Regions from separate parts of the Alishewanella sp. WH16-1 genome, predicted to be linked through region 2. Evidence: predicted binding sites of a transcription regulator. Region 2 holds the regulator's gene; the other holds the start of a gene.
What was found. Region 2 encodes FliA, which starts transcription of late flagellar genes. Its sites were predicted from a motif close to CTAAAGNTNNNNNNNNNNNNGCCGATA; they were not measured.

Region 1: AAY72_RS05805 (VC2046/SO_2500 family protein) is a predicted target of FliA. The motif match lies at 12,106-12,132, and genes of this name have one in related genera.

The regions. Positions count from the first base shown of each region.
Region 1 covers NZ_LCWL01000060.1:26,608-42,536, forward strand. The annotation lists gene AAY72_RS05725 (cyclopropane-fatty-acyl-phospholipid synthase family protein) at 1-605, shown strand, start outside; gene AAY72_RS05730 (S1 RNA-binding domain-containing protein) at 677-1,528, opposite strand; gene AAY72_RS05735 (DUF2061 domain-containing protein) at 1,612-1,830, opposite strand; gene AAY72_RS05740 (hypothetical protein) at 2,036-2,281, shown strand; gene AAY72_RS05745 (DUF3413 domain-containing protein) at 2,305-3,813, opposite strand; gene AAY72_RS05750 (DUF1414 domain-containing protein) at 3,819-4,043, opposite strand; gene yejK (nucleoid-associated protein YejK) at 4,113-5,150, shown strand; gene AAY72_RS17035 (DUF2897 family protein) at 5,083-5,331, opposite strand; gene AAY72_RS05760 (M15 family metallopeptidase) at 5,331-6,020, opposite strand; gene dapE (succinyl-diaminopimelate desuccinylase) at 6,007-7,179, opposite strand; gene AAY72_RS05770 (ArsC family reductase) at 7,189-7,539, opposite strand; gene AAY72_RS05775 (PTS glucose transporter subunit IIA) at 7,533-8,051, opposite strand; gene yfbV (terminus macrodomain insulation protein YfbV) at 8,581-9,027, shown strand; gene xthA (exodeoxyribonuclease III) at 9,043-9,855, opposite strand; gene AAY72_RS05790 (M48 family metallopeptidase) at 9,975-10,658, shown strand; gene deoC (deoxyribose-phosphate aldolase) at 10,888-11,619, shown strand; RNA gene AAY72_RS16475 (RtT sRNA) at 11,803-11,926, opposite strand; tRNA gene AAY72_RS05800 (tRNA-Tyr) at 11,973-12,057, opposite strand; gene AAY72_RS05805 (VC2046/SO_2500 family protein) at 12,164-12,646, shown strand; gene AAY72_RS05810 (YchJ family protein) at 12,695-13,168, opposite strand; gene AAY72_RS05815 (hypothetical protein) at 13,311-13,724, opposite strand; gene AAY72_RS05820 (GGDEF domain-containing protein) at 13,885-15,669, shown strand; gene AAY72_RS05825 (DUF3581 family protein) at 15,715-15,929, shown strand, end outside.
Region 2 covers NZ_LCWL01000009.1:27,487-41,686, forward strand. The annotation lists gene AAY72_RS01105 (chemotaxis protein CheW) at 1-777, opposite strand, end outside; gene AAY72_RS01110 (ParA family protein) at 779-1,555, opposite strand; gene AAY72_RS01115 (flagellar motor protein MotB) at 1,558-2,526, opposite strand; gene AAY72_RS01120 (flagellar motor protein) at 2,530-3,273, opposite strand; gene AAY72_RS01125 (chemotaxis response regulator protein-glutamate methylesterase) at 3,266-4,423, opposite strand; gene AAY72_RS01130 (chemotaxis protein CheA) at 4,435-6,606, opposite strand; gene AAY72_RS01135 (protein phosphatase CheZ) at 6,622-7,371, opposite strand; gene cheY (chemotaxis response regulator CheY) at 7,398-7,781, opposite strand; gene AAY72_RS01145 (RNA polymerase sigma factor FliA) at 7,824-8,504, opposite strand; gene AAY72_RS01150 (MinD/ParA family protein) at 8,552-9,418, opposite strand; gene flhF (flagellar biosynthesis protein FlhF) at 9,411-10,838, opposite strand; gene flhA (flagellar biosynthesis protein FlhA) at 10,848-12,959, opposite strand; gene flhB (flagellar biosynthesis protein FlhB) at 13,067-14,197, opposite strand.

The sequences.
Region 1 (15,929 bases), on a different contig from region 2:
GTTGTAAAGTCACCACCACCACGATTTCACAGCAACAATACGATTATACTAAGGCGCGGATAGCTGAGCTTGGCCTGCAGGATAAAATCACCTTACTATTTGAAGATTATCGCTTACTAACCGGTACATACGATAAGTTAGTCTCCATTGAAATGATCGAAGCCGTCGGCGATGATTTCCTGGATAACTACTTTGAAAAGTGTAGCAGCCTGTTAAAGCCAGACGGCATTATGGTGCTGCAAGCGATTACGATGGTCGATCACCGTTATCAACAGTATGTGCGTGAGGTCGACTTTATTAAACGCTATATTTTTCCGGGCGGTTGTTTACCCTCAATTAGCCGGATGGCCAGTGCTGTAGCCAATAAAACCGATCTGGTGATCCGTCAGGTACAGGATATTGGTTTTGATTACGCCAGAACCTTAAAAGACTGGTGTGATAATTTTATGGCACAGCGTGATGCTGTGCATCAGCTGGGTTATGACGATAATTTTATCCGGTTGTGGCACTTTTATCTGTGTTACTGTGAAGGCGGCTTTCGTGAGCGTGCCACCAGTGCGGTGCATTTGGTGCTCAGTAAACCGCAGAACCGCAGTGTGTTTTAACCCAGCGTAAAGAAGCAACAAAACAACAACGCCGGCATTATTGCCGGCGTTGTTGTTTAAAACTAACCCTGTCAGGTATCAGCAGCCGGTTGTTCCGGCACTAATAGCAAACCTTGTTCAGTGATCACAATTTTGCGCTCTTTATACAGGGTGCCGATGGCCTGTTTGAAGGCTTTCTTGCTGGCACCAAACTGCTGATAAATCAGCTCCGGCGCGCTCTTATCGGTTAACGCCAGTTTACCGCCGTTCGCTTTTAACTGCTTTAAGATCTGGTTACCCAGCACGTTAGCTTGCTCAAAGGTCGCTTTGTTCAGTCGTAAATCGAGCTTACCATCATCACGGACTTTCACCACATAAGCGGTCAGCTTGTCACCGCGGCGCAGCGGCTTAAATACTTCATTTTTATATAACACGCCAAAGTGTTGATGATTAACGACGGCTTTGTAACCGAGATCGGTCTGCTCACTGATAATCACTTCCACCTTGTCACCCTCTTTATAGGGGGCAGCGGTTTTATGCAGATGGCGATCCAGCTTGGTTGAGGCGACAATGCGGTTACTGACATCAACATAGCAATACACCAGATAGTGCTGGCCGACTTTTAGTGGAATTTGTTGTTCACTAAAGGGCACCAACAAATCTTTTTTCAGGCCCCAATCTAAAAAAGCACCGACTTTAGTGCTGGCGACGACCGGTAAATAGGCAACCTGGCCCACCATCACTTTCGGACGCTCGGTAGTGGCGATTAATTGATCTTCGGAGTCGAGATACAGAAACACATTCAGTTGTTGACCAGGCTGTAAATCCGCCGGTGCGACATTGTTGGGCAGTAAAATTTCGCCCCAGCTTTCGCCATCCAAATAAAAACCGAACTTAACCTGTTTCTTTACGGTTAGGGTATTAAGGGTACCCAGTGACATCATCGCTATTTTTGCCTTATTACAATCAAATAGCGGCGAGTATAGCGGTTTTAACGCTTTGCTGCTGCATAATCGCAGCAGCAGGGCTATAACTTGATAAAACCTTTAGTCAATAACGGCGTTGCGGGTGCTTTTTTCCGATCAAACTTCTGCCAGATTTTCTCATGAAAGAAGTAGCCCACGGTATTAACGGCCGGCTCGATAATGGCCACCAGACCGCCTAACACCAAATCACCGGTGATCAGGTAAGTTACACCAAAGGCAATACTAAAATGCATAATGGCAAAGGTAATGGTTTTAATCATAACGGGTCTCCCGAATCATCTGCTTAAGTAAATGATAGCGGTTCTCATTATTAATTAAAGTGAATAAATAAAATTGTGTTAATCATAAAATGTGATGAATCTTTCGTGCTATGGCAGCGTAAAATGGTAAGGTTCGCGCAATAGAGTAAAAGGTGGCAAGGTGGATTGTCGGCAATTGCTAGATATTAAGCAGTACGAGTTTTTGATGAACTATTTTATGCGCCGCCAGCAGGAGCTGAACGTAGCGGAGCTGAATGAGCCTTTTAGCTACGACGGTTTTAGCCTGTATGATCAAATTTTTCAGCAACTGACCAAGGAAGCGGAAGTGGCTTATATCGAATGTTTTGCCGAGCCACCACCGCCAATTGCTTTAACCAACCTGTATCATCTGGCGGAGTTAGAATTGGCAGGGCGCCGGCCGAGAATCAAAGCGCCGGGTACGCTGCAGTAATAGCTGAGCTAAAGTAACAAGCCTTAGTCTTCCAGGCGTTTTAGCGCATCCACCAGCATAGGCACATTTAACGGATCGTTAAGCGGCACCAGGGTACCCGCCGACCAGACGCCGTAGCTGCCGTCCTGGCGCAAGATCATCATCTTATCTTTGCGGATACTGATAATATCCTGCTGACTGATATTCAGTTTGGGCAGGGTTTCCGGCTGAAATAAATTATCGCCCAGCCAGCTGTTTTCGGTTTCACAGCCAATACTGCCCAATAAGGTCGGTAACCAGTCCAGTTGCTGACTACCATGTTGCCGGGCCTGACTTAACAGCGCCGGCCAGCGCAGATAGGCTGTAACCGGCGCCAGCTGAAATTTAGCATTTTCGCTATGTAGCGGCACGACGATTAGCCGGCTAAATTGCTGGTATTCTGACCAATGCCGGGAAAAGTCCGCATCAAATACGATATTTAGCCTGGCAGGTGTAAGCGCTGTGTTGGCCCAGGGTAGTAACGAATTCAGCTCTGGCGTGCGGTTAACCACTTGCACATCAGAGGTATTAACGCTGTTGAGCCAGGCTGGCATCGTCTGCAGTGCGCCGGCGGCATCCGCTGTCGCTTTAAACTGACCGTACAGCAGGTTTAACAGGGCTTCAGCAGCATTGTTCGGGACGAAATGCTGATCATGGCTGCGCAGGCCTTGTTGCTGTAATAAGGTCAAGTGTTCCGTGGTGATGCTGGCTGTAACCAATAATAAGGTCGGCTCGGTAGCGCCGGCCTGGCAGCTTAACAGCTGACTGCTGCGATTAGCGTGTTCCAGACTGAGCTTATCGGCCTGGCGTTTGGCGCGTTCGGTTAAATCTACCAACTGATAGCGGGCTAGTAAGCTTTTCGCCGTGGCCGGGTAGGAAAACGGCAGCACATTATCCTGGCGGGTAATATCAAAATTCAAGCGGGCATCGGCGTAGATGTGCAGCAGATGGCTGAGCATAAAGCTACCAAAGAATATGGCCAAAGCCGGTTGACCGACACCGGAGGCGGAGAGGCGGCTGATTTTTTTCCAGCAAAAGTTACTTAACCAGATCTGCAGCGTTAGCAACAGGGCGCCGACCAGCGTGACAATCAATACAAAATTGCGCAAATTGGTGACCACCTGCGCCCTGAGTAAGGCCAGGGTTTGGTCGAAGGATGCACTACCAAGATGATAACCAAGCTGGTTATAGACATAGGCATCAAAAATCAGCAATACCATGCCAATGGTGGCCAGGGTTGCGCCCAGGCCGCGGACATGTTTTTGATAAGGAAAGATCAGCGACAGTGGGAAAATGGTCAGAATAAAGAACATAAAGCACAGAAATGCGGTATGTCCTAACCAGTTAACCAGCAGATACACACTGCCCAACACCGTTTGTGGCAGGGGCTCTGACCACCAGAAACTGCTGGTTACCAGCAGCGCCAGCAGAATATTAAAAAAGGTAAACCAGTGTCCCCAGTTTAGTAACCGGTTAACTTTCTTAACTAAGGACAGGTTTTGTTCCAGCACCATAAGGCTTAATGTTTATCGCTTTGAATGGCGTCAGCCAGAGCCTGACTAAAGCTGCTGGCGACGGCGGTACGTTGCGCTGCCGGCACAGAGGTATTGATAATATGGCTAACCGCATTACCCAAACACATCAGACTTAGCTCAGTGGTGGCGTGTTGCTGGTGCAGGGTGTCGAGCAGTTGATTGACCAGCTTTTCAATCTGGCTACTGGAATATTTTGATACAATCGGCATGGATTACTCAGATTAAAGACGCATAAACAGATAGAATAGTAACAGAATTCAGAATAAACAGGAAAATTTATGTCGGTAGAGATGCAGCATCTGGCCATTAATTATATTGCGCTAACAGACAGTGGTGAGCACCAGGCCCACTATCGGGAGGCACTGATTGGACGTAGCGGCGCCGTAGCGAATTTGGTCGAGCAGCTTCACCTGGCTTATAACGGCAAACCGGCCAAAGGCTATGCTGCCTTTGAAACTGAAAAGTCACCCAAGGTGGCTTTGGCGCTGGCTGACTGGCAGAGCTGCAACAGTGATTATCTGGGGTTTAGCCGTGCTACCACCGACGCGCTGGTGCAGGAGTTATCCCAGCATCAACTGCCGGAGACCGGTTATTTACTGCTGGCACATTATCGTTATCTGGCCAGCGAATTCTTATTGATCTGCCTGCTGGGCAGTAAAGATCATTTTGAATTAACTGAGCAGCTGGAGCTGGCAACCTCCCGCCATCTGGATATCAGCCGGATGCAACTGGCGGCGCGGCTGGATCTGACCGAATATGCGGTAAATCGTGAGCAGGGGCATTACATCAGCTTTATCCGTGGTCGCGCCGGGCGTAAGGTTGCGGATTTCTTTCTGGACTTTCTGGGTTGTGCCGAAGGCACTGATGCCAAAGCAAACAGTCAGCTGGTGTTAGCTTCGGTGGAGGAATATCTGGGGGCGGCCGAATTTGCGCCGGAAGAAAAAACCGCAACAAGGCGCCAGGTATTTGATTATTGTGAAGAGCGCGCGAAAGCTGGACAAGAAGTAGTGTTAGCTGAGCTGTCTGCCGTGGTCGATCCGGAGCAGGAAAACGGCTTCCTGCACTATTGTGCCGAGCAACAGCTGGCAGTAGCGGAGCAGTTCCCGGTAGAAGTTAAGGAGCTGAAAAAGCTGGTAAAATTTAACGGTACCGGCGGTGGCTTATCGCTCAGCTTTGATGAAAAGCTGCTCGGCGAGCGGGTGAGTTATGATCTGAAAACCGATACCCTGGTGATCAAGGGCACCCCGCCTAATCTGCGCGATCAGCTGCAGCGTTTTCTTCAGGGCTATTCGGCTTTTGAGCAGCAGGGGGATTAACCTCTGTTTCAGCCTGCGCGCCAGACTTATTGTCTTTGCCGTCTCCCGGCTGTTTTGGGAACGGCTCAGATAAGTCTTTCAGGCTGGGCATTTTGATTTTCGCCGAGTGTTTGATTAGTATGATATTGCCAACGATCACGCCAAACGCCAGTGCCAATGCCCAGAAAAGTGGCCAGTTCATCACTGCTCCTTACAAATATTTGTCACAAATTTCGAAAATAGCGTCGGCAATGCTGCCAGCACTTGCTGTTGCTCGGCAATAGGATGTGTAAGCAAAACGTGTTGTAGCAGCTCTGGACTGAAGGCTTGCAAACAAGGCTCTGCTAATGGCCGGTAACTCAGATGCCAGGGCTCAGCGGCAATACCACCTTGATAACGTGCGTAAGGCCGGAAAAAACCAAAACTTGTCATATGCTGTTGCAGCCAGTTGTTTAGCCGATAAAACGGGCCGTTAGTAGCATATTCGGCCGCGGTAAGTTGCACCTGATAGTCAGCAGGCACTGCAGCGGCGTCAAAAATATCACAGTCTGTTCCCCAATGATGGCGGCTGGCACCGGGGAGTGCCGAATACAGTAAGATCGCTTCCAATTTCGCCAATCCGCTAAGTTCAGTGATCGCAACAGGTTGTTGGGTTAGATCATAGACCGGACGCAGACCGTTGCATTTCGCTTGCCAGATTGTGGCTTGGCGCTGAAAACTGCGCCAGCCTGAAACCAGGCGGATCTGAATGCCCTCGCTGGCTGCAGCATGCTGCAGCTCGCGATAGGCGGGGATCACCTCTTGATGTAGCCATTGGTTATTCTCTACCTGCTGCATCGGGCTTTGATTCAGACCAGTCAATAAGCTGGCATCGGGTTTAACGCTTAGCATGTGCAAGCCGCTGTTGCAGGTTAACCAGCAGAGCGTGGTAGATTTCGGTCAGTTGGGTCAGATCGGCGATCGCCACACATTCGTTAATTTTGTGAATCGTCGCGTTAATTGGACCCAGCTCTATCACCTGAGCACCGGTAGGCGCGATAAAGCGACCATCTGAGGTACCGCCTGTTGTTTCCAGGCGTGGCGTGATGCCGCGCACCTGCTCAACTGCAGATACGGTCGCAGCGACCAAATCACCGCTGGCGGTCAAAAACGGCAAGCCATTTAAAGTCCAGTCCAGCTGATAATTCAAACCAAAGCGATCCAAAATGGCGTAGACCCGTTGCTGTAAAATTTCAGCGCTCACTTCGGTACTATAGCGGAAGTTAAACATCACCTTTAATTCGCCCGGGATCACATTCGATGCCCCGGTGCCGGCATGGATGTTGGCAATTTGAAAGCTGGTTGCCGGGAAGAATTGATTACCGTGGTCCCAAACCTCAGCGGCTAATGCCGCCATCGCAGGAGCAGCTTTATGCACCGGATTATCCGCTAATTGTGGATAGGCAACATGCCCCTGAATGCCTTTCACCACTAAATGACCAGTTAGTGAGCCTCGGCGGCCATTTTTAATAACATCTCCCAACTGTTTCCCACTTGAGGGCTCGCCAACCAGACACCAGCGGATCTTTTCCTGGCGAGCCTCCAGCGTTTCGATCACCTTAACGGTGCCATTAATAAAGGGCCCTTCTTCGTCACTGGTAATCAGATACGCCAGATCAAAGGCCGGCTCCGGATATTCAGCGATAAAACGCTCTGTTGCGACAACCATCGCCGCTAAGCTACCTTTCATATCGGCCGCACCTCGGCCAAACAACGTATCGCCGATAATGGTTGGGGTAAAAGGTGGGGTATGCCATTGCTCTATCGGGCCAGCAGGAACTACATCGGTATGTCCGGCAAAGCAGAATAGTGGTTTGCCTTGACCCCGACGCGCCCACATATTTAAGGTGTCGTGGAAAGGTAACATCTCGATCTTAAAGCCAACTTGTTGCAAACGCTCTGCCATGGCCTTTTGACAGCCGGCATCTTCCGGGGTAACTGAGGGTCTGGCCATCAGGTCTATTGCCAATGCCAGCGTTGGGTTTGCGGCGGGGTCTAATACTGTACTCATACGACTACCCTAAGATTGCTTAATAAAGGTTTGATAACTTTGCTCGGTAAACCCGAGTAAGTAGTGCTCAGCGTTAACTAATACCGGTCTTTTGATCAGTGCCGGTTGAGCCAACATCAGACTTAATGCTTTTTGCTCGTTCAGGTCAGTCTTATCCGCTTTACTTAGCGCGCGCCAGGTGGTACCGCGGGTATTTAATAGTTGTTGCCAGCCCAACTTTGCTGCAAATTCGGCAAGTAGTGTTGGGTCCAAGCCATCTTGGCGGTAATCGTGAAATTGATAGTCAACTCCGGCATGCTCCAGAAAACGACGGGCTTTTTTGATGGTGTCACAGTTCTTAATACCATATAGCATCATGATAGTGGTTTCTTCAGTTGCATTATAAAAAGTGGGTCTTGCCCGGCGGCTAGTCGTGATTGCCGGCAGTATAGCGCATCAATTCGCACCGGGCTGTCAAGGTAGAGCAGGCAGTATAGTTCCTCGAGATCCAGTTCCAGCTGCAGGAAAGCCAGATCCAATTGTAATACCGGTGTGCCCGTTGCAAGCATTTGTTCTTTTGCTGCCAGCCAATGTAAGCCTCGACCATTTAGCTTTGCTAGTTTGGGTGAAAGTTCCAGACATAGTTTGGTGCCAGATTGGTGTAGAAAGTGCAAGCGGCGATCAGCCGCTAATGTTGTCTGCAGCTGGCAGGCAAAAGGGGCCAGGATCAAACCGTGTTCAAGTCGTACGCAAACGGCAGCAGGCAGTAAATCTTGTTGATAGAGGGGCTCCGGATGTTGTGTCACCGGAAAAAGTTGCCCGGTAACTGGGCTCTTTACCGGCACTCCGCTTACTTTGCGCCAGTCTTGTTGCCAATTTATCACAGAATGCATCTTGCCCAACTCCGTAAAACCATTGACCAGATAATAACGTAAAGACCTTGTAGCTGCAGCATTTTTAGTTATCACTGTTGGTCTGCCGCTTGAACTGACAAGGTATCGACTTAGCGAAAATAACCTAAATAGCAGGTTAACTGAGAAAGACAGCTAAAACCCGTATTTTTTATAGCTAAGTTTTGGTAACGAACCGGCTTTTATAGGATTAATGCGGGATTTGTTGTCCACAGAATCTGTGGATAACATTGTTGGTAACAGTGGGCTATCTTTTTAGTTGACTGATTATATTGAATTATTATTGGTGGCATGAATTTTGTTAGTTTGGTTGATTGCCATAAAACTGTAAAAGTACTTAAAAATTAGTGTTGAGCTAACAAAAGCTTTGCATTTAAATGTTTAATAAATGTAAACATTTTGCGTTTTGCTGGTTGTTTAACGCAGTTCAATCCGTTCTTTTAGCGTGAATTTATGCTAAAGTTGGAGTGGTGTAATTGCTGTCATCACACAGTTTTAGGGGGAGTTGGTTATGCGTTTTTCGTTATTTTCAACCTTAACAACAGGTTGGCATTACAGTCGTGTATGGCCGACGAAAACTGAACTGAATGCGATTTTCCCGGAGAATAAGGTCATTTACTTGACCAAGCAGGGGGCTCGTTATCTTCCAGTATTAGCCGTACTAACGGCAGTGGCCCAACTTAAACTGCTGGGACCCGATTTTTTGGGACAGATCCTGGCTATGATGCTACTTTTAGTTTCGATGCCACTGCAAGGTTGGTACTGGCTTGGTGTTCGAGCTAATAGTGCGTTGCCGCCTGCCTTAATCAATTGGGGCAATGAGATTCGTGAGCAAATACAACAGCATAGTCAATCTCAGGGTATACCCGGCGCCCCTAAAAACTACTTTGATTTGGCTCGCTTGTTACAACTTGCTTATCAACAGTTGGATAAGACAGTCATGCGCCGCTGGTTTTAAGCGGCGCCAAAGCGACTAGGGTTTGAACACGGACCAGACCGGGGCATGATCAGATGGCCGCTCCAGGCCGCGGATCTCGTAGTCGATTCCTGATTCAACACACAGGGCGGCCAGCGGCGGTGTAGCCATTACCACATCAATTCTCAGACCGCGGTTATCGTCAAAGCCTTTTGAGCGGTAATCAAACCAGCTATATTGCGCGCCTTGCTCCGGATGTATCGCCCGGAAAGTATCGATTAGTCCCCAATCCTTTAGCTGTTGTAGCCAAGCGCGCTCTTCTGGCAGGAAAGAGGTTTTTCCCTCACGCAGCCAGCGTTTTGCATTTGCCTCACCGATACCAATATCCAGATCAAGTGGGGAAATATTGATATCACCAATCACCGCCAGATAGTCTGTAGCGCTGTTATGATATTGTTCCAGATAGCGCTGCAAGTCGGCATAAAACCGGGTTTTTGCCGGAAATTTGATTTCGTGATTGCGATTTTCGCCCTGTGGAAAATAGCCATTAAGTACGGTCAGGGTTTTATCGTCTGCCAAACTAAATTGACCTATCAGCATTCGCCGCTGTGCATCTTCTGCATCGCCCGGGAAACCGTACTGCATGGTTAATGCCGGTAGTTTACTCAGGATTGCGACGCCATAGTGGCCTTTCTGGCCAAAGTGATAGACGTGATAGCCCATTGCTTGTACTTCAGCCAACGGAAATTCGCTGTCCTGTACTTTTATCTCCTGCAAGCCGATAATGTCAGGCTGATGCTTATCGATTAATGCCTGAAGTTGATGAAGGCGGGCACGGATCCCATTAATATTAAAAGAGATGATCTTCATTCTGATTCCATTTATTCCAGCGATTGCATTGCGAGTTGCAACAGATGATAACATGGGCTGGCGCGGTAGCGAAATTGTTGGCGGCCGCCATAAAACACTGATAATTTCTGGATTGGGCCATGCCTGATTTTGCTTACCAACTGCAGCTAAGCAATAAGCGCCGTACTGTACAATTGCTGATTCGTAATGGTGCGGTTATTGTTCGTGCACCGAAGTCAATTTGTCGCCAATGGCTACAGAGCTGGTTGCAGCAGAAGCAAGATTGGGTTTACAAAACGCTAGCGGTACAGCCGGAGGCAGCACCCATTTGCTGGTTGACGCGCCCAACAGTGCTGTTGGGCGGTAAAGCCCTGGCGTATCAGTGGTCCCTGGCAAAAAAAAGTGGTTTAACACGAACAGAGCAGGCTGTAACGCTGTATTTGGCAGAGCGGATCTCAGAAAAGCGTTATCCGTTCTATTTGCAGAAGCTGTGGCGTGAGTATCTGACGACTGAGGCTGAGCAGGTGTTTGGGCAACTTGTTACAGATTATGCAGCTAAGATGCAGTTGCAGCCAAAGGCTATCATTATTGGTGATTGGCGCAGTCGCTGGGGATACTGTAAGCAAAGTGGTGAACTGGGGTTTAACTGCCGCTTGATGCAAGCCCCATTGTGGGTAGCGCGTTATGTCGTGGTACATGAACTGGCACATTTGCGACACATGAACCATTCTGCTGCTTTCTGGCAGCTGGTACAGGCTTTTGAGCCGGATTATCAGGCGGCTAAAGCCTGGCTCAACAAGCATCAACACGAGTTATTGGCATAAAAAAAGCCGACCCTGGGGGTCGGCATCTAAAGGACATCGATCTAAGGAGAGATGTTCACCAGCTTTACTTCAATTATTCAGACTAATCACTTTGAAAAAGATTCCCGACGTAACGCAATATTTTTAAATTTTTTTGGTTTCCGGAGGCACTTCTGGTTTAATCAGCCGGTTAACACAGAATAGAAGTTATGTTCGCGATTTAAGATAAGCTCAGACAGAGTGCCTTACCATGACTAACCCATTAAAATTATTACAGCTTTTAAAATTATTAGATTTAACCCGTTTAACAGAAACGGATTCCGGTTCAGATGTTGCTAAATGGCTGGACGCGATTCCACAGTTGCCGACGCCGGTTGCAGCGCTTTGTGTCTATCCGGCTTTTTTAACTCAGACCAAGGCTTATATTACTCAGCATCTCCCGGGCGCGGATTTAGCCACAGTCGTCAACTTTCCAGGCGGCACTCAGCCTTTAGCTGAAGTATTAAATGACATTAGCCATGCCATTGCCGCCGGTGCTACTGAAATAGATTGCGTGTTACCTTATCAGCAGCTCATGGCAGGTGACGAGCAGGGCGTGGCACAGTTCCTGGCAGCGGTTAGGCAAGCGACACCCAATATCTGTTTGAAGATTATTATTGAATCGGGCGAGCTGTTGACCGCGCAGCAAGTGGCTAAGGCCAGCGAACTGGTGATCGTCAGTGGTGCTGATTTTGTGAAAACCTCAACCGGTAAAGTACCGGTTGGCTGCACCTTGGAAGCGGCGCGGATTATTCTAACCAGTATTGCAGCAGCAAATCGCCCGGTGGGTTTTAAAGCCTCGGGTGGGGTGAAATCAGTGGAACAAGCACTGCAATTAGTTAATATGTACGAGGAAATTAACGGCAAAACTGCCATAAAACATGGGATGCGTATTGGAGCCAGCAGCTTGTTGACGGATGTGCTTGCCTTGTTACCACGCTAGTCTGTCTGGCGTCATTGCTTTGCAATGACGTCACCACAACAAGTCGCCTTGCAGGCCAGCGTCACTGCGTTCCGCTGTTCAATGCTGCGCATTGTCGAACCTGACGAAGGTTCTCACCTTCCCCTGATTCGTGTACTTGTTAAGAATTGTTTTAACCTAGGAGATTGATGCTAAGAAGGAAAATGGTGGAGGGGGAAGGATTACTCGCTGTGCTCGCCTTGCAGGCCAGCGTCACTGCGTTCCGCTGTTCAATGCTGCGCATTGTCGAACCTGACGAAGGTTCTCACCTTCCCCTGATTCGTGTACTTGTTAAGAATTGTTTTAACCTAGGAGATTGATGCTAAGAAGGAAAATGGTGGAGGGGGAAGGATTAGAACCTTCGAAGGCAGTGCCGGCAGATTTACAGTCTGATCCCTTTGGCCACTCGGGAACCCCTCCACGAGTGCGCGCATCTTATCAAACTGATTTTTGATGTAAAGCACTTTACTAAAGTTTTTTGTCTGTCTGCCGATTAACTCAGCAACTAAGATAAAATCGCAGAACTATGCAGCCGCTAATTAATGAATGGCAACTTGGTAGTAAGTTAAATCAAGCCTTGCAACAGCAGCATCGGGCTGATTTTTCGCTTTGGCTGGCGTTGTTGTCTCCGGCGATTGAAGAAATGGCGGCGTTTCAAACGCCGGTCAGTGAAGCCAAACCTGCTAACAGCGACCTATACCAAGTACTAGGTTTAGTGAAAACCCGAAGTTTTGGTTGGCAGCAGCATGATACCACGACGTTGCAACAACAAAGTGTTGCCATACAGCACAGCCTTGCGCAACTGAAGCTACATAGTTATTTGCAGCCGGAACCTTGGGTTTTGCAGGAAGACTCACGCAAGCTGGATTCGCAGATTATTGCTGATCTTGACGCCCATTGCCGTCGCAGACTCAATAGTGCACCGATTGAAAGACCTGCAACAGATGAAACCGCATTGTTTGAGATCTTAGAACAGTTAGCAGATGAACCTTTCTTTACCCCAGCCTGAGCCTTATTATTTGGTGTCGGGCGATAACAGACGGGTAGGCGACATATATCATTGTCCGCTAGGCAGATGTTGCTGGCATTGTTTTACTTTTTTCATGCTACCGCAAGGGCACAGATCATTTCTACCTAGTTTGACGGTGGGTTTGCTACGAAGTTTGCCGCTAACATAATACCAGCGATCCGCGAAGGCAAAGTCAGACACTTCGACAATAAAGTCCAGCTTTTGCTCATGGATAAAACTGGCAATAAAGCTTACCTGGCCAGCGTCCGGTCGGTTGGTTACCTCGATTATTTCTAATTTACAAAAATGTACCGCTCGCGCAAATGCACTAATCTCAGCCGCAGATTCTTGCTGCCGCTGTGCTGGTGCCAGTGTCGCTAGCAGATAGTCGCTATCAGCAAGGCAATATGCACTATAGCGGGAACGCATCAGCGCCTCACAGTTATCCGGCAACACAGCGCCACTGATATAAGGGTGACAACAGTGTTCAAATAACTGACCAGAACAACAATAACATTGCATAAGGATATCCTTCGCCCAGCGCTTTGACTCTACCTAAGACGTGATATTGAGTTAATCCCGCTAGCTCAACATCAACATCAACTTTACAGCTTCCAGTTTATCCTTTTTATTAGCCGCTGACAGCCCGGTTGTGTTAAGCGAGTTAGTGAGTTTGCAGCTGTATGTCTGCCAGGGTGTGCAGAACTTTCCCATATTGTTTCGCAGCGTGTTGACAGCGTGCCAGTTCAACATCCGATAGCGGCTGACAATTAATAACCACCTTGCAATCCTTATTACTTAGCGCAGCTAGGATAGTATTACTTGTGCTGCTTTGATCTTTTGGATGGACTAAGATGATCCGCTCCAAAGGTAAATGACAGGCCTGCCAAAATGCTTTAACGGGTTTTATCTGTGGCGCGACTAAAACGATCCAGCCGTTGGCACTGCGATGATGTAATAAAACCTTAAGTAAAATTAACTCCGAGCTGTCACGTTGCAGAGTGCTTAACGTATTTATGCTGGTGATAGTGTCTTTTGGGCTAAGGGATGTTGAATTTGGCAAGTTGTAGGCAAGCATCGCAACCTCTATCTGTTTATTTGTACAGTGTATGCATATACAGTAGTTGCTGTATAAATAAAACGCAAGTATTTTTTTTCGGTGGCAAGATTTTTTGTAGTCATATAAATGTCATTTGCACTCAGTACCATTGGCCAGTTGTCGTTAACGGAGCTGAAAGATGGCCGTTGCTGAAGTTTATTGCGCTGAATTAGAAAAAATATTGAAAGCCCGGGCGTTACAGCCAATCTTTCAACCTATAGTCAATCTCCAGGATGGCAGTATTAGTGGTTATGAGGCGCTGATTCGAGGCCCGTCAGATAGCCCATTACATTCGCCGCTGCAGCTTTTTAAAACAGCAGTTGCTTGTGAGCGGCTCGAGCAATTGGAAATGCTATGCCGCCAGCTAAGTATTGAGAGCTTTGCTGCGGCCCAAACTGACACCAAACTCTTTCTCAATGTGAATCCGTTACTGTTACTGACTGCAGATCATCCCAGTGGTCTAACTAAACAGATGTTAAGACAGGCGCAAGTTGATCCTTCTAGGGTTGTGATTGAAATTTCAGAACAGTATCAGGTAGAGGATGCCGAGCTATTAGTAAAAGCGGTACAACACTATCGACAATTAGGTTTTCTGATTGCGATAGATGATTTAGGCAGTGGTTTTTCCGGTCTTAAACTTTGGTCTGAACTGCAGCCTGATATTGTCAAAATTGACCGGTATTTTATTAGCGAGCTAGATAAGGATCCTACCAAACGCGCCTTTGTTCGGAATATTGTTAGTCTCGCTAAAGCTATCGGCGCCACTATTGTCGCTGAAGGTATCGAGACAGCGGACGAGTTGCGGTTGTGTCGCGAGCTTGGCGCTGATTTGGCGCAAGGTTACTTGCTGGGCCGGCCACAGGTAACATTAAAACCTGCGCTAAATAATACTGCCGCTCTACTCGCAAATCTGTTGCCGCTGGAAGGTGTGTTAGACAATGTCGAACAGCTGTTAATAAATGTCATGCCGGTTACTCATAACCAATCCGCGGCAGAGGTCGCGGAGCGCTTTCAGCAAGAACCTAAGTTGCAAAGTTTAGCGGTTTTACAGCAAGGTCGGGCGGTCGGTTTGATTTGTCGTAGCGATTTGCTGGCATTATTTGCCCAGCCATTTGGTCGGGCACTCTATGAAAAAAAACCGATCGGCAAGGTGATGAACGCCAAGCCAGTTATAGTCGATGTTCACTGTTCACTGGATGAAGTCAGCCAGATTGTCGCAGACGATGAACATAATGCTGCCAGTTGGTACTTCATTATTTGTCGTAATGGCCAATACCTCGGGCTTGGTTCGGTACGACAACTATTAAAAAAAATTAGCGAACGCAAACTGCAACACGCGCGCTATGCCAATCCATTAACTTTATTGCCGGGTAATGTACCGATTTACCAACGAATTGACATGCTGCTGCAACAGCAAGCTGATTTTGCCGTGGCGTATCTCGATCTGAATCATTTTAAACCCTACAACGATTTCTACGGTTACAGTAAAGGCGATATGGTTCTACTGATGTTGGCAGAGGTTATTCAACACCAGGCAGCTAATAAGCATTTTATCGGGCATATAGGTGGCGATGATTTTGTCCTGGTGAGTTCGCCCGGCGAATGTGAAACGCTGTGTCAGCAAATCTTGCAGCGCTTTGCTACGCAGATCTCGCATTATTATCGCCAGGAAGATCTGCAGCAGGGGGGCATTACCACCTTAAGTCGCAGTGGCGAACCTTGCTTCTATCCACTGCTAACTTTAGCGATCGGAATTGCGATACCGGATCCGCAACTTTGTCGCAGTCATCATGATGTTGCGGCACTGACCGCCGCTGCTAAATATGAGGCTAAACGCGTTGGTGGTAATGCGATTTTTTGCTCCCGGCGGCGTGGTCCGGAGTTACAACTAAATAAAGCACTGGCTAGACCATCTGTAGCGTGAATTGAGCTACAATGTTGCTCTTTACGCAGTAGCAGAGATAAGTAGATGTTGTTAGACGCTTTTGTAAGTCGCCACGGTGAGGCATTCAGTTTTAGCCGTCAGCACTCCTGTACATTCGCCAAACAAGTAGCCGGTGACTTTAACCCGATCCATGATGTCGATGCGAAACGCTTTTGTGTGCCGGGTGATTTGTTATTTAGCTATTTACTTAGCCGCTATGGCTTAAGTCAACAATTGAGCTGTCAATTTTCCGGGATGGT
Region 2 (14,200 bases):
CCCCTGGTTCAACAACTTAACCAGCTCATCGACATCAACCAACACACATTTCTGTTCTTTAATCAGGCCAGCCATCCAGGGGCGTTTCCCTTCCTGCTCGCGCCATTTTATCTGCTCCGGCTCCAGATTAATGGTATCAATCAGCAGCTCACAGCACAGGCCCCAATCACTGGTGCCAAGCATAATAACATATTGATAGTTTAGCTCTGTTGCCAGTGTAGCAGTATATTTTTCTGGCATCACCCAGCGTGCCGTATCGACCAACTGAATTTTTTGTGCCCGGTGTAACATAATGCCTTTGAACCAATCTGCTTTACCAGGCCAATTATTAATTGGGCCCAGTTCATGAATACCACCAAGCTCTGTCAGCGGTACGGCAATTCTGAGGCCAGCGACACTGAAGAATAGCGCCTGAAAACTACCTTTCCGGTAAGCCTTTTCTACTTTTAGCTGCGGCGGAGGCGTTACCGCCAACCGCTCGGCGATCGGGATAGCCCGCTCGCGGAGTACCGGTGCTGCGACAGGCGCAGCGGTTTCTGTAACAACAGGTGCCACCGTAGCTTTAGCCACAGGCTGCACAACCTGGGTCTGTACCGGCGCTGCCACTACCTTTTCAACAGGCGCGGCAACGGGCGTGGCCTGCGCCAGTAAGCGATTTAACTCGGCTTTCTTCGTCTCAGCTAAGGCCGTTTCCTGTGAAGCCAGCGGCTCGTCTTCCGTTAGCAACGCAGACAAGTAATGCTGGATAACTTTTTGACTGGCAATTAAGTGGCTCATATTAAGCCTCCGGACCTAATTGCAACAAATAGGTCAGTAGCGTGTTATAAGCAAAAACCCCGCGTGATGTGCCAGCAAAGACGTTTGGCGGGGTTTGCGCCAAGGAAGCATCACGAAATTTGGTGTCTACCGGTACCACTGCCGACCAAACCCGATCCTGATACTTTGCTTTCAGCTCTTTGTAGGCTTCCAGCGAGGCTTTGGTCCTTTTGTCATACATAGTAGGAATAATGGTAAAAGCCAACTCTTGTTGCGCATTACGCATTAACGCCATGGTAGCAATCATCCGCTCCAGACCTTTCAGGGCAAGAAACTCGGTTTGTACCGGGATCAACACCCGATCACAGGCCGCCAGTGCATTCACCATCAGCACTCCCATCACCGGCGGACAATCAACCAGCACATAATCATAATCCCGGGAAATCAGTTTTAAGGCTTTCTTCAAAATCAAGCCCATACCTCCTTTGTTACCCATAGATCGATCTAAGGTCGCAAGTGACATTGAGGCAGGCAAAATATCAAGCCGCTCCGCGGTACTCGGACAAAGCGACTGTAAGATCTCTTCGCGGGTAATGGTTTTACCACGGGTAAAAATATCGTAGACGCTGACTTCTAACTCTTCAGCATCAATGCCGAAGTAATAAGTCAGCGATGCATGAGGATCCATGTCTACCAGTAACACGCGATGCCCGCGCTCTGCCAGTAAACCACCAAGGGTCACAGTGGTGGTCGTTTTACCCACGCCACCTTTTTGATTCGCAATTGTCCAAATAACCACGTCTAAGGATCCTGTTGTTCGGGCAGCGCATCCGGATTGTCACGCCGGGTGGTAATTCTGATACCGCCACCGGGCAGCGCAATCACTCTGATACTGCCCTCTTCTTCAGCCATTGTTGATTGCGCAGTCGATTCCGCCGCAGCGGCATTTTCACCATTGGATGCCGCGACCGGGCGATGGCCAAAGCGTGAAATCGCAATTTCAACTTTACGGTTCGCCGCTCTGCCGGCAGCGGTACTATTATCTGCTGCTGGCGCATACTGTCCATAACCTTCGATCGCCATCCGGTGTGACGGTGTACCCAGGCTCTCCAGCAACCGAACCACTGAGGTAGCACGCGCTACCGACAATTCCCAGTTCGACGAAAATAATTCATTAGCAATAGGGATATTATCAGTGTAGCCGCGAATGCGTAAAAAATTATTGATTGGGTTAATAATTTTACTAATTTCCTGTAACACGACCCGCGCCGAACTATTGGTATTGGCGCTACCGGATGGAAAAAGTAAACCGCTGTTCAGTTCAATAATCAACCAGTCCTGCTCCTCCCGCACCCTTGCCAATCCTTGTTCGACTAATTGACTTAATGACTGTGTTAATTCTTGCTCCAGCGATTCCAGCGGACTACCCAGAAACTGTTGATCTAATTGCGCCAGGCGGGTCGCATCAGCAACTAATTCCGGACCTTTAGCCGTATCGATAGAGGAGCCATATTTTGGCAGTTCGCTTTGCGGTGTATTTTGCGTAAGCAGGGCTGGCCCGGTGACGCCGGTTTCACTTTGTTTTGGTTTTTCAAACACCCGGGTCAGGGATTCGGTCAGCACGCTGAACTCCTCATTTTTGACCAGAGATAGGGCATACAGCACGACAAAGAGCGCGAACATTAACGTCATATAGTCGGCGTAAGACACCAGCCAGCGGTCCAGATCTTCGCGTTCGCCCTTATGATGCAGTTTACGCTGGCGGTACATCAGCTACCCCGGCAGATAAGTAGCCAGTTTTGGCTCAATCGACTTTGGATTCTGACCTTGTGCAATCGAGACCAGCCCTTCAATAATCAACTCGTGGTACAGGCTTTGTTGATGAATCAGGTTCTTCAGCTTATTACCAACCGGAATAAACACCAGGTTAGCAAACCCCACGCCATAGATAGTGGCCACAAAAGCCGTGGCAATACCGGCGCCTAACAAGGTCGGATCGTTAATATTCGCCATCGCCTGGATCAAGCCCAATACTGCACCGATAATACCTATGGTTGGGCTGTACCCGCCCATAGCTTCAAAAATACGGGCGCCACGCAACAAGCGCTCACGCTCCAGACTTAACTGAGCGTCCAAAGTCGCTTGCAGTTGCGCTGCATCGGCACCATCGACCAACAGATTTAAGCCTCGGTGTAAAAAGGGATCAGACTCCTGTAAAGCAGCTTCTTCCAGCGATAAAAAACCATTGCTGCGCGCGGCCATCCCCCAGTCAACAATACGGCTAATAGTGCGCTTGACTGGTAAGCGGGAAGATTGAAAGACCCAGGGTAATAAACTCACCCCGAGCCGGAACTGACTAAAAGGCGTTTGTAACATCACAGCGCCAAGGGTACCGCCAAGCACAATAATAAAAGCCGGAAAATGCAATAAGGTGCTGAGGCTGCCGCCCTCCAGCATAAAACCACCAGCGATCGCAATTAAAGCCAGTACCAGACCGGTTAATGCCAGTTTATCCATGCTTAAGCTCCGTCAATAATCTGGAGGCGACATCTTCCAAACTGACCTCTACATCCATTAATCCTGCTGCGGCGATAGCTTGTGGCATACCATATACGACGCAGCTGGCTTCGTCTTGCGCCCAAATTGCTGAGCCTTGCTGCTTTAATAACCGCGCGCCTTCCCGACCGTCAGCGCCCATCCCGGTCAATACGACTGCCAGTACCTTGTCGTGAAACACCTTTGCCGCTGTGGCAAAGGTAATATCAACACTGGGTTTAAAGGTAATGCGTGGCGAGTCATCTTCTTTAATGCGCAGCCGGGCCTGACTTTCACTGCCATCAACCAGCATTTGCTTACCACCAGGTGCCAGATAGGCGACACCGGGCTTTAATACATCGTTATCTTCGGCTTCTTTAATCGTGATCTTGGCCAGGCTGTTCAGGCGCTGCGCAAAAGCGCCGGTAAAGGCGGCTGGCATATGTTGGATCAAGATGATTGGCAGTGGAAAGTCTGCCGGCAAGGCAGTAAGAATGCGCTGCAGTGCCACAGGGCCACCGGTTGAGGTCCCAATCGCCACCAACTTATAGTCTTTGCCACTGGCAGCAAAGTGAGTGCGCGGTGTTAAGGCCGGGCGTTCGAAGCGGCCAACGCGCTCGGTGTCGGTAGCATGTCTAAGCTCTGGCCGCTGCGACTCTAAAGGCCGCCGGGCCAGCGTCGAACTGGCTGAGCGAGCCAATACCGAACTACTAAAAGTACTACGTCCCAACGGCCGACGCCTGGCGACAGCCCTAACCCGCTCCCGCAGCACATCCCCGGCTTCCTGCTTGTCACGGGCGATGTCTTCGAATTTCTTTGGTAAAAAATCAACCGCCCCGGCTTCCAGTGCGTCGAGTGTCGCTTTGGCGCCCTCATGCGTCAACGAAGAGAACATCAGGATCGGGATACGCTGGACTTTCAGAATTTCCCGCACCGCCGAGATACCGTCCAACACCGGCATTTCGATATCCATGGTAATCACATCAGGTTTCAGCGCTAAGGCTTTGTCGACGGCCTCCCGGCCATTAACTGCACTGTCGATGACCTCCAGTTCCGGATCCGCTGACAAGATTTCTTGTAATCGTCTGCGGAAAAAGCTGGAGTCATCAACAATTAATACCCGAATGGCCATAAAATCCCTATTTACCCATGGAGTCGGTTGAATTGTTCAAATTTTATTTTTGACTTTTTCGCGTAATGCTTTAACAAATTCGGTACATCAAGGATCAGTGCGATACCACCGTCTGAGGTGATGGTCGCCCCGGCCATACCCGGTGTGCCTTGTAACAGTGCGTCCAGCGCTTTGATCACCACCTCTTCCTGACCAATTAACTGATCAACGACGAAACCCACTTGTTGCTGACCGATTTGCACTATCACCACATGACCTTGCGCCCGGCGCAGCTTTTTATCCGAGTTTTTCACCAGCCAATGCTCAAGATAAAACAGCGGAATAGCTTTGTTGCGCACGACAATAGTTAACTGACCATCGACAATATTGGTTTTCGCCAGATCCAGATGGAAAATTTCATTCACGCCCGCTAGCGGCAACGCAAAGGTTTGTTTGCCAACAATCACCATCAGCGTGGGTAAGATCGCTAAAGTAAGCGGAACTTTAATTTCCAGCAGTGTGCCTTCGCCAAGTTTGGAGTGGATGTGTACAGTGCCGTTAAGCTGGGTAATTTTGGTTTTCACTACATCCATACCAACGCCACGACCTGAGATATCAGAGATTTGCTCTTTGGTGGAAAAACCAGGCGCAAAAATCAGATTAAAGGCATCGGTATCTGACATCCGGGCGGCGGTATCGGTATCGATAACCCCACGCTTGATCGCCAGTTTTTTTAATTTCTCCGGATCCATACCGGCGCCATCGTCCTGAATGGTTAGCAGGATATGATCGCCCGCTTGCTGTGCTGCTAATTTCACGATCCCGGTGCGCGGCTTGCCGGCGGCCTGACGGATATCCGGCAACTCAATGCCGTGATCGACCGAATTTCGCACCAAATGCACCAGCGGATCGGCTAAGGCTTCGACCAGGTTTTTATCCAGATCGGTTTCTTCACCTTCCAGAATAAGTTCAATATCCTTTTTCAGTGAGCGCGCTAAATCCCGCACCACCCTGGGGAAACGGCCAAAGACTTTTTTGATGGGCTGCATCCGGGTTTTCATGACGGCGCCCTGAATATCGGCGGTCACAACATCCAAATTAGCAATCGCCTTACTCATTTCTTCACTTTGCGCTGAACTGGACAGGCTTACCAAACGATTACGCACCAGCACCAATTCACCAACCATATTCATAATTTGGTCAAGGCGTTTGGTATCAACCCGTACTGTGGTTTCCGCGGCAACTGCGCCTTTATCTGCCGCAGCACCTGCTGCCGGCGCGACCGGTGCTTCTGCTGCTTTTGCAGGTACTGCAGCAGGAGCGGCTACTGGCTCCGGAGTGGGCTGGCGCTCTACTTCGGCTTTCGGCGCGGCGTCTACCGGGGCTTTACCTTTGCCATGCAGCTGATCCAGCAGCGCTTCAAATTCATCGTCGGTAATTTCATCGTCTTTTTTCGCTGCCGCCACCGGTGTTGCTGTCGGTGCTGGTGACGCGGGGCTCGCTTTTACTTCAGGCTGGAAACTACCTTTACCATGTAACTGATCCAGTAAGGCTTCAAACTCATCATCGGTAATATCATCACCAGACGCTGACGATGCCGACGGTGTTGAAGGCACAGCTGCAGCTGCTGTTGACCGGCCAGGTGCACCTGCACCATGTAACTCGTCGAGCATCCGCTCAAACTCATCCTCGGTCATGCTATCGAGATCATCGTCACCGGACGCCGCTACAGCAGGGGCGCTTGGGGTAACTGGTGCTTCAACTTTCGGGCTGACGGCTGCAGGTGCAGCGTTTGGTGCGGCTTCGCCTGGTCGTTCGGGTTCAGAGTAAAAATGCAGTGCATCCAGTAGGGCTGGATCGGCTGGTGTCAGTGGTTGCCGCGCTTTGACTTCTGCAAACATCGCATTGACAGCGTCTAACGCTTGCAAGATCACGTCCATCAGTTCCGGGGTAACCTGACGCTTACCGGTGCGCAGAATATCAAACACATTTTCTGCACCGTGGCAGGCATCGACCAGCTCACCTAATGACAGAAATCCAGCGCCACCTTTTACGGTATGGAAACCGCGAAAAATCGCATTTAACAAAGCGGTATCTTGTGGATTATTTTCCAGCTCAACCAGCTGTTCCTGTAACAGTTCAAGTATTTCGCCCGCTTCGACCAGAAAGTCCTGGAGGATGTCTTCATCCATATCAAAACTCATCAGTAAGCACCTCCGTTAAAAACCTAAGCTGGATAACAGGTCATCCACATCGTCCTGGCCGTTAACCACGTCGTCCCGATCCTCTTTATCGATGATCGGTCCCTCAGCTTCACCCGCCAGAACTTTTTTCTTCGCTGGTTTTTGTTCCAGAAATTGGGTGTTACTTTTACCAAAAGCCGTTAACAAGCCGATTAAACTTTCTTCAACTTCCCTGACCAGCTCAATGACCCGGCGTAAAATCTGCCCGGTCAAATCCTGATAATCCTGCGCCATCAACACGTCAGTGAGTAACTGATTTAACAAGGTTGACTGATCGACGGTCTGTTTTAAAAAGCCATCCATGCCATGGCACAGTGTTTTGAATTCACCCAGTTGTAATTGCCGTGTCATCAGCTTCTGCCATTGCGGCATAATACGATTAAGCTGTTGGTTTAATTCGTCGGCAATCGGCAGGCAGGACTCTACCGCATCCATAGTACGGTTGGCGGCCTGTTCTGTCATATCAATAACATGGTTCAGACGCTTTTTCGCGTCTGGAATATCCTCTTCGAGAATATTACTAAGGGAGGGATCAATCTGAAAATTTTTAAGGGAGTCATGCAGTTGGCGGGTAAGTTTCCCCACTTCTGCGAACAGCTCTGATGAACCTGGCATACCCAGTTGCTGCACCAGTTGGTTCGCAATGTCCTGCTCACCCATTTCCAGTAATTGGACTAATTCCTTAGCCTGTTCAAGTGTAATCAGCGGGGCCGTAGCAGCAGGCATGGTGTGACTCCTCGGTTAAATACGGCTTAACCTATCCGCTCGAATACCTTCGCCAACTTTTCCTGTAAGGTTGCAGCAGTAAAAGGTTTGACGATATAGCCATTTACGCCAGCCTGCGCGGCGGCGATGATTTGTTCTTTTTTGGCTTCGGCTGTGACCATCAGTACCGGGATATGCTTCAATTTGGCATCTGCGCGAATGGCGCGCAGTAAATCAATGCCTTGCATGCCTGGCATATTCCAGTCCGTTACCACGAAATCAAAGTCACCACCTTGCAGCATCGGTAAGGCAGTGCTGCCGTCATCTGCTTCAGATATGTTGGTAAAGCCCAAATCGCGCAGCAGGTTTTTGATAATACGTCTCATGGTTGAAAAATCATCCACCACGAGAATTTTCATGTTCTTATCCAAAGTCCCCTCCGAAGAGAAAGTCGTCCTGCAAAGCAGGAAACATTACAACCAAGCCTGCATTCGGGCTTTTAACCGCACCAATGCCTGACTATGAATCTGACTGACCCGTGACTCGCTGACATCCAGCACCGCCCCGATCTCTTTTAAGTTTAGTTCGTCATTATAATACAACGACAATACTAACGCTTCCCGCTCCGGTAAACTACTGATATGTTTTACTAAGGCTGAATTAAAGGCTTCATTAGCCTGTTCTTGATACAGTTGATCATGTTCAACATCATCCGCCGTAACCAGCACATCTTCAGATATTCCCAAGTCTTCAATACCAATAATCCGACCAGAGCTTACATCACTAAGCATATGATGATATTCATCTAAAGAGATAGCAAGTTTTTCTGCAACTTCAAAGTCCCTAACATCGCGACCTAACTGCGCTTCCAGTTCGGCGATGGTATCGGCAATCAGGCGGGCATTACGGTGCACCGAGCGTGGCGTCCAGTCGCCACGGCGGATATCATCAAGCATCGCGCCGCGGATCCGAATGCCGGCGAAGGTTTCAAAACTGGCGCCTTTAGAACCATCGAAGTTTTTCGCAGCTTCTAACAGGCCGATCATGCCGGCTTGGATCAGATCATCAGCTTGAACACTGGCCGGTAAACGCGCCAGTAAGTGGTAGGCTATACGCTTAACCAAAGGGGCATGGCGTTCCACCATTTGTTGCATCTGGTCCACACCACCATAAGCGGCTAACTTACTGTTCACAGAACCCCCTACTCAGATTGCGGCTGCACCAGTTGTTCCAGAAAGAATTCCAAGTGACCGGATGCCGTATCAGGCAAGGGCCATTTCACGGCTTTTAATGCTAAGGCTTTTACGGCCATACTGGCAGCTGTGGTCGGATAGGCGTCAATAAAGGCTTTTTGTTTGCGCGCCGCCCGCCGTACGTTTTCGTCCTGCGGTACTGTTGCAACCAACTCCAGACTGACATCAAGAAATCTGTCGGTAACACGAGTCAGTTTAGCAAATAATTCCTGCCCTTCTTTGATGCTTCGCACCATATTGGCAACAATTTTAAATTTTTCTACCCCATGATCACGGCTGAGAATTTTCATCAGGGCATAGGCATCGGTAATCGAAGAGGGTTCATCACAGACTACCACCAGCACATCCTGTGACGCCCGCGAGAAACTCAGTACCATATCCGAGATACCAGCCGCGGTATCCACCAGTAACACGTCAACCGGGGTCTGCAACTCACTAAACGCCCGGATCAGGCTGGCATGCTCGACCGGCGATAATTCGGTCATGTCCTGATTGCCGGACGTCGCTGGGATAATTTGAATGCCAAAAGGCCCGGTGACCAAAATATCGTCTAGGGTGGCAGTACCTGCCAGCACATGAGACAAGTTTTTTTCAACTCTAAGACCAAGCATCACATCACAATTCGCTAGTCCTAAATCCGCGTCCAGGACTAACACTCTCTTACCGAGCTGTGCCAACGCCATAGCAAGGTTCAGGGTGATGTTGGTTTTACCTACCCCACCTTTGCCACCGGTAATCGATATGACTTTGCTTTTTTGTTTATTCATGCGTCTGAGACCACTGGCCTGATCATCTGCTGCTAATTTATTAGGCATACACTGCATCTGCTTGAGACATCTCATTCTGGTACCACTGATGTGATGGTGCACAATGTTGTAATCGTAATTGTTCGGCCTGTGCCACCAGCTCTGCTGCGTCTGCCACTTTTAAGTCTTCAGGTACCCGCTGCCCGTCGGTCAGATAACTAATAGGCAACGCCTGTTGCAACGCCACGTTAATGGCTTCACCCAGACTTAAACATTCATCGAGCTTGGTAAAGATACAACCTGACAGCGCTATGCGCTTGAATTGTTGCATACTTTCCTGCATCACTTTTGCCTGTGCTGTTGCAGACAATACCAGATAACTACGGATTTTGACACGAGAGTTATGCACCAGTGATGCCAGCTGTTCAGCCAGACGCAGATCCCGTTGGCTCATGCCGGCGGTGTCAATCAGAATCAGTTTACGTTGTTGCAGTTGATTCAACAAGATTGAGAGTTCCTCACTGTCTTTTGCTTGCTTAACCGGACAACCAATAATCCGGCCGAAGGTTGCCAGCTGCTCGAAAGCACCAATGCGGAAACAATCGGTGGTGATCAATGCGACTTGATCGGCGCCATGCCGTTTGGCAAAGCCCGCGGCCAGTTTTGCTACTGTGGTCGTTTTGCCAACGCCCGTCGGCCCAACCAACGCGACCACACCGCCACGGCGTAAAATGTCATCATTAGTCGTCGTTAACTGCCCGGCAAGTAATTCCAACGCAGTTTGCCAGGCATCTTTAACATTTAAATCTTCTGGCATAAAGCACGCAAGTTGATCAGCCACCTGCTCCGACAACCCCAGTTGTTGCAGATTTTCGATCACTAATGCCCTTACCGGCTCGCGTCGTGCCAGATCCTGCCACATTAATCCAGAAACCTGATGCTGTAACAATTGGCGCATTGAAAACATTTCCGCCTGCATTTGCGCAAACTGTTGTTGCATCAGCTCGGCTTGCTGTTGTTGTAATTTGCTTAACTCCTGCCATTGCGGCGAACTCATCGCCTGAGCGGCAGAATTTTGACGTTCAAACTGTGGCGCCCGGTTCACGGCAGCGGCTGGTGCCTGGCCAGTAGATGGATCTGCAGCAACGGCTGGCTTAGCATTAGCCGATGCCAGTTCACGACTCTGTTGCTTTAGCATCTGCCGGGCTAACAAGGCCCGTAGCGAATCGGCCGGCTCTGCTTCGGCCTGATCATCAATCCGGATATTGACTTTTGGCTCGGCGCGCTTGGTCAGCGGCGTAATATCTTCCACCCGCGCGTTTGCGCCTGGCTTGCTGCTGGTGGCAGGTTCGGCATCAATAGCGGCAACAATTTCTACCCCTTCAGCGACCTTTTTATTTGACAGGATAATCGCATCAGGTCCGAGAAACTCTTTGACTTCAGCCAGGGCGCTGCGCATATCTTTGGCAACAAAGCGTTTGATTTTCATGAGTTACTCCTAGTTCGACTGACCGATAACGCTAACAATGCGGATTTGCTTATCATCCGGAATCTCCTGATACGACAGCACCCGTAATCCTGGAATAGTGTATTTCACGAATCGTGCCATCACTGAGCGTAAAATTCCTGACGTCAACATTACCGCACTTTCGCCAGTCAGCTCTTGATTCTGATGCGCTTCTTGTAACGACTGTTGGATGCGATCGGCTAATCCCGGTTCAATGCCGGCGCCGTCGTTACCGGCTGCCTGCATGGATTGATGCAGCATTTGTTCAAGTTCTGGTGCAAAGGTAATAACCGGAATTTCCTGTTTGCTACCCACCACTTCCTGCACGATCAGCCGACGCAGCGCAATACGGCAGGCCGCGGTTAACACGTCAATATCCTGACTCTTAGCACCATACTCCACCAGTGTTTGCACGATAGTACGCATATCACGGATCGGCACACCTTCGTGCAGCAAGTTTTGTAGTACTTTGACCACAGCGGTCAGCGGCAGGGTCTCCGGAACCAGACCCTCTACCAGTTTCGGCGAGTGCTTACCGAGCATATCCAGCAGATTTTGTACTTCTTCGTGGCCTAGCAGGCTGGCGGCATTATTGGTCAGAATTTGACTAAGATGAGTGGCAACAACCGTGGCAGCATCAACCACGGTATAACCCAAGGTTTGCGCATGCTCACGCTGATCTTTGCTGATCCAAACGGCATCTAAGCCAAATGCCGGATCTTTAGTGGCGATGCCTTTGACGGTACCAAACACCTGCCCCGGGTTAATCGCCAGCTCGTTATCATGGCGCAGTTCTCCCTCACCGTTCGTCACTCCCATTAACGCCACCCGATAGCTGTTGGGTTCCAGATCCAGGTTATCGCGAATATGTACCGGCGGCACCAGGAAACCTAATTCCTGCGATAGCTTTTTACGTACACCTTTAATCCGGTTTAATAGCTCGCCGCCCTGCGCTTTATCGACCAAGGGGATTAAACGGTAACCCACTTCCAAACCGATAACATCTACGCCCTGAACATCATCCCAACCAATTTCTTTAACCGGCTGACTATCCGCCATTTGCTGACCACTTACGTTAGCAGGTCGGGGCTGTAGTTGTGCGACCTTAGCCGTTGCCAGTTTTTTGGTATACCAGGCAACGCCACCCAACAGAGCCGCTAATGATAGAAAGGCGAAATGTGGCATACCGGGTACAATTCCCATCAGGGTCATCACACCGGCGGCGATAAATAACACATCAGTGTTATCACCAAGCTGACTTTGCATCTGCTTGCCGAGATCACCCTCTTTATTCTGCCGGGTGACGATAATCGCTGTACCGATAGACAGTAATAAACCGGGAATTTGTGCTACCAGGCCATCACCAATCGTCAGTAAGGTATAAATTTCCATCGCCTCGCCAAAACTGAGGCTATGTTGCATCATGCCGATAAACAAGCCACCAACCAGATTGATCACCAGGATTACAATGCCAGCTATGGCATCACCTTTGACAAATTTACTGGCACCGTCCATCGAGCCATAAAAATCGGCTTCACTGGTGACTTCTTCGCGGCGGGTACGGGCTTCTTCCTGCGTAATCAAACCAGAGTTAAGATCAGCATCAATCGCCATTTGTTTACCTGGCATCGCATCCAGCGTAAAACGGGCTGACACTTCAGCGATTCGACCAGCACCCTTGGTCACCACCACAAAGTTGATGATAATTAAGATCAGGAATACAACGATACCAACGGCATAGTTACCGCCAATTACCACCGAGCCGAAGGCTTCAATGACGGCACCCGCGGCGTCACCACCATTATGCCCTTCAAGTAACACCACCCGGGTGCTGGCAACGTTCAGCGCTAAACGCAGAATAGTTGCCACCAGCAGCACGCTGGGGAAAATACCAAAATCCAGCGGTCTTTTGGTGTAGATAGTCACCAGTAGCACCACCAGTGCCAACGCAATATTAAAAGAGAACAACACATCCAACATCAGCGGCGGTAGCGGTAATACCACCATCGCTAACGCAGCCAGGATCAGAATGGGCGTGCCCACTCCCTTGAGATGCCGAAGATGAGCTTTATCGAATTTACTAAAATACTGGGCTAACTGCATGCGTGACCTGACAAAGTGTTGACACAACGGCAGGTTTCAGCAAGAAGTGTTCCATTGTGGATATCTAGTCGCGCAAGTGGCGAAATTAGCAGCGCTAACGAATCACCTTAGTGCCGCACATCCTCAGGAATAGGTAACTCTTTTGCCAGCGCTTTCGGGCGACTACCTTTGCCTTTACGGTACAGATTAAGCTGGAATACATAAGCCAGCACCTGCGCAACCGCAGCAAACAACTGCTCCGGGATCGGATGGTCCAGCTTGGTGGTGTAATAAATGGAACGCGCCAGCGCCGGCGACTCAATAATCGGGATTTTATGCTCAGTGGCAATTTTCCGGATATGCATCGCCACCTCATCCACACCTTTAGCGACCACTGCCGGTGCCCGGAATTTACCCTGATCGTATTTAAGCGCCACGGCATAGTGCGTTGGGTTAGTCACGATTACATCTGCCGTTGGTACCTGCTGCATCATACGCTTCATCGACATCTGCATCTGGGTACGACGAATACGGGCTTTGATTTCCGGGCTACCTTCAGTGTTTTTATGTTCGTCCTTGATTTCCTGTAACGACATTTTCAGTTGTTTGGTATGATTCCAAACCTGATAGGGCGCATCGACCACCGCAATCACCGAAATACTGGCGCATAGGCCCAAAAACAACCACCCCAGAAAATACAACGCTGATTCGATATTATTTGGCTCGCTCATCAGCGACAGCGACATGATGTCCATAAAAAAGACTTTTAGCAGCACATAAGCAACGCCTACGACTACCGCGACTTTCAAAATACTTTTTAACAACTCCATCAGCGCCTGTAAGCCAAACATCCGTTTAAAGCCCTGGATTGGACTCATTTTACTCGCTTTGGGGCCCGCGGCCTCCCAGCTAAAATTAAAACCTCCCAACAAAATGCTGCCAACAAAAGCGGCAACCAGAATCAGCGAAAAGATACCGGCTAACGGCGCAGCTAACTCTCTGCCGGCATCACCCCAGGCGGTAAACATACTATTGGTTTCAAAAATATCTTTTTGGTCCAGCCGCATCATGCGCTGGCCAATATTCAGCATCGCCATGGCCAGCATCTTGCCAAATACCAGCAATGCCGCCGCGCTGCCGATTAACACAAAAGCCGTGCCAAGGTCATTTGAGCGGGCGATTTGGCCCTTTTTTGCTGCGTCTTGCAGCTTCTTGGGGGTGGGCTGTTCGGTTTTTTCGGCGCCGGAATCTTCTGCCACGTC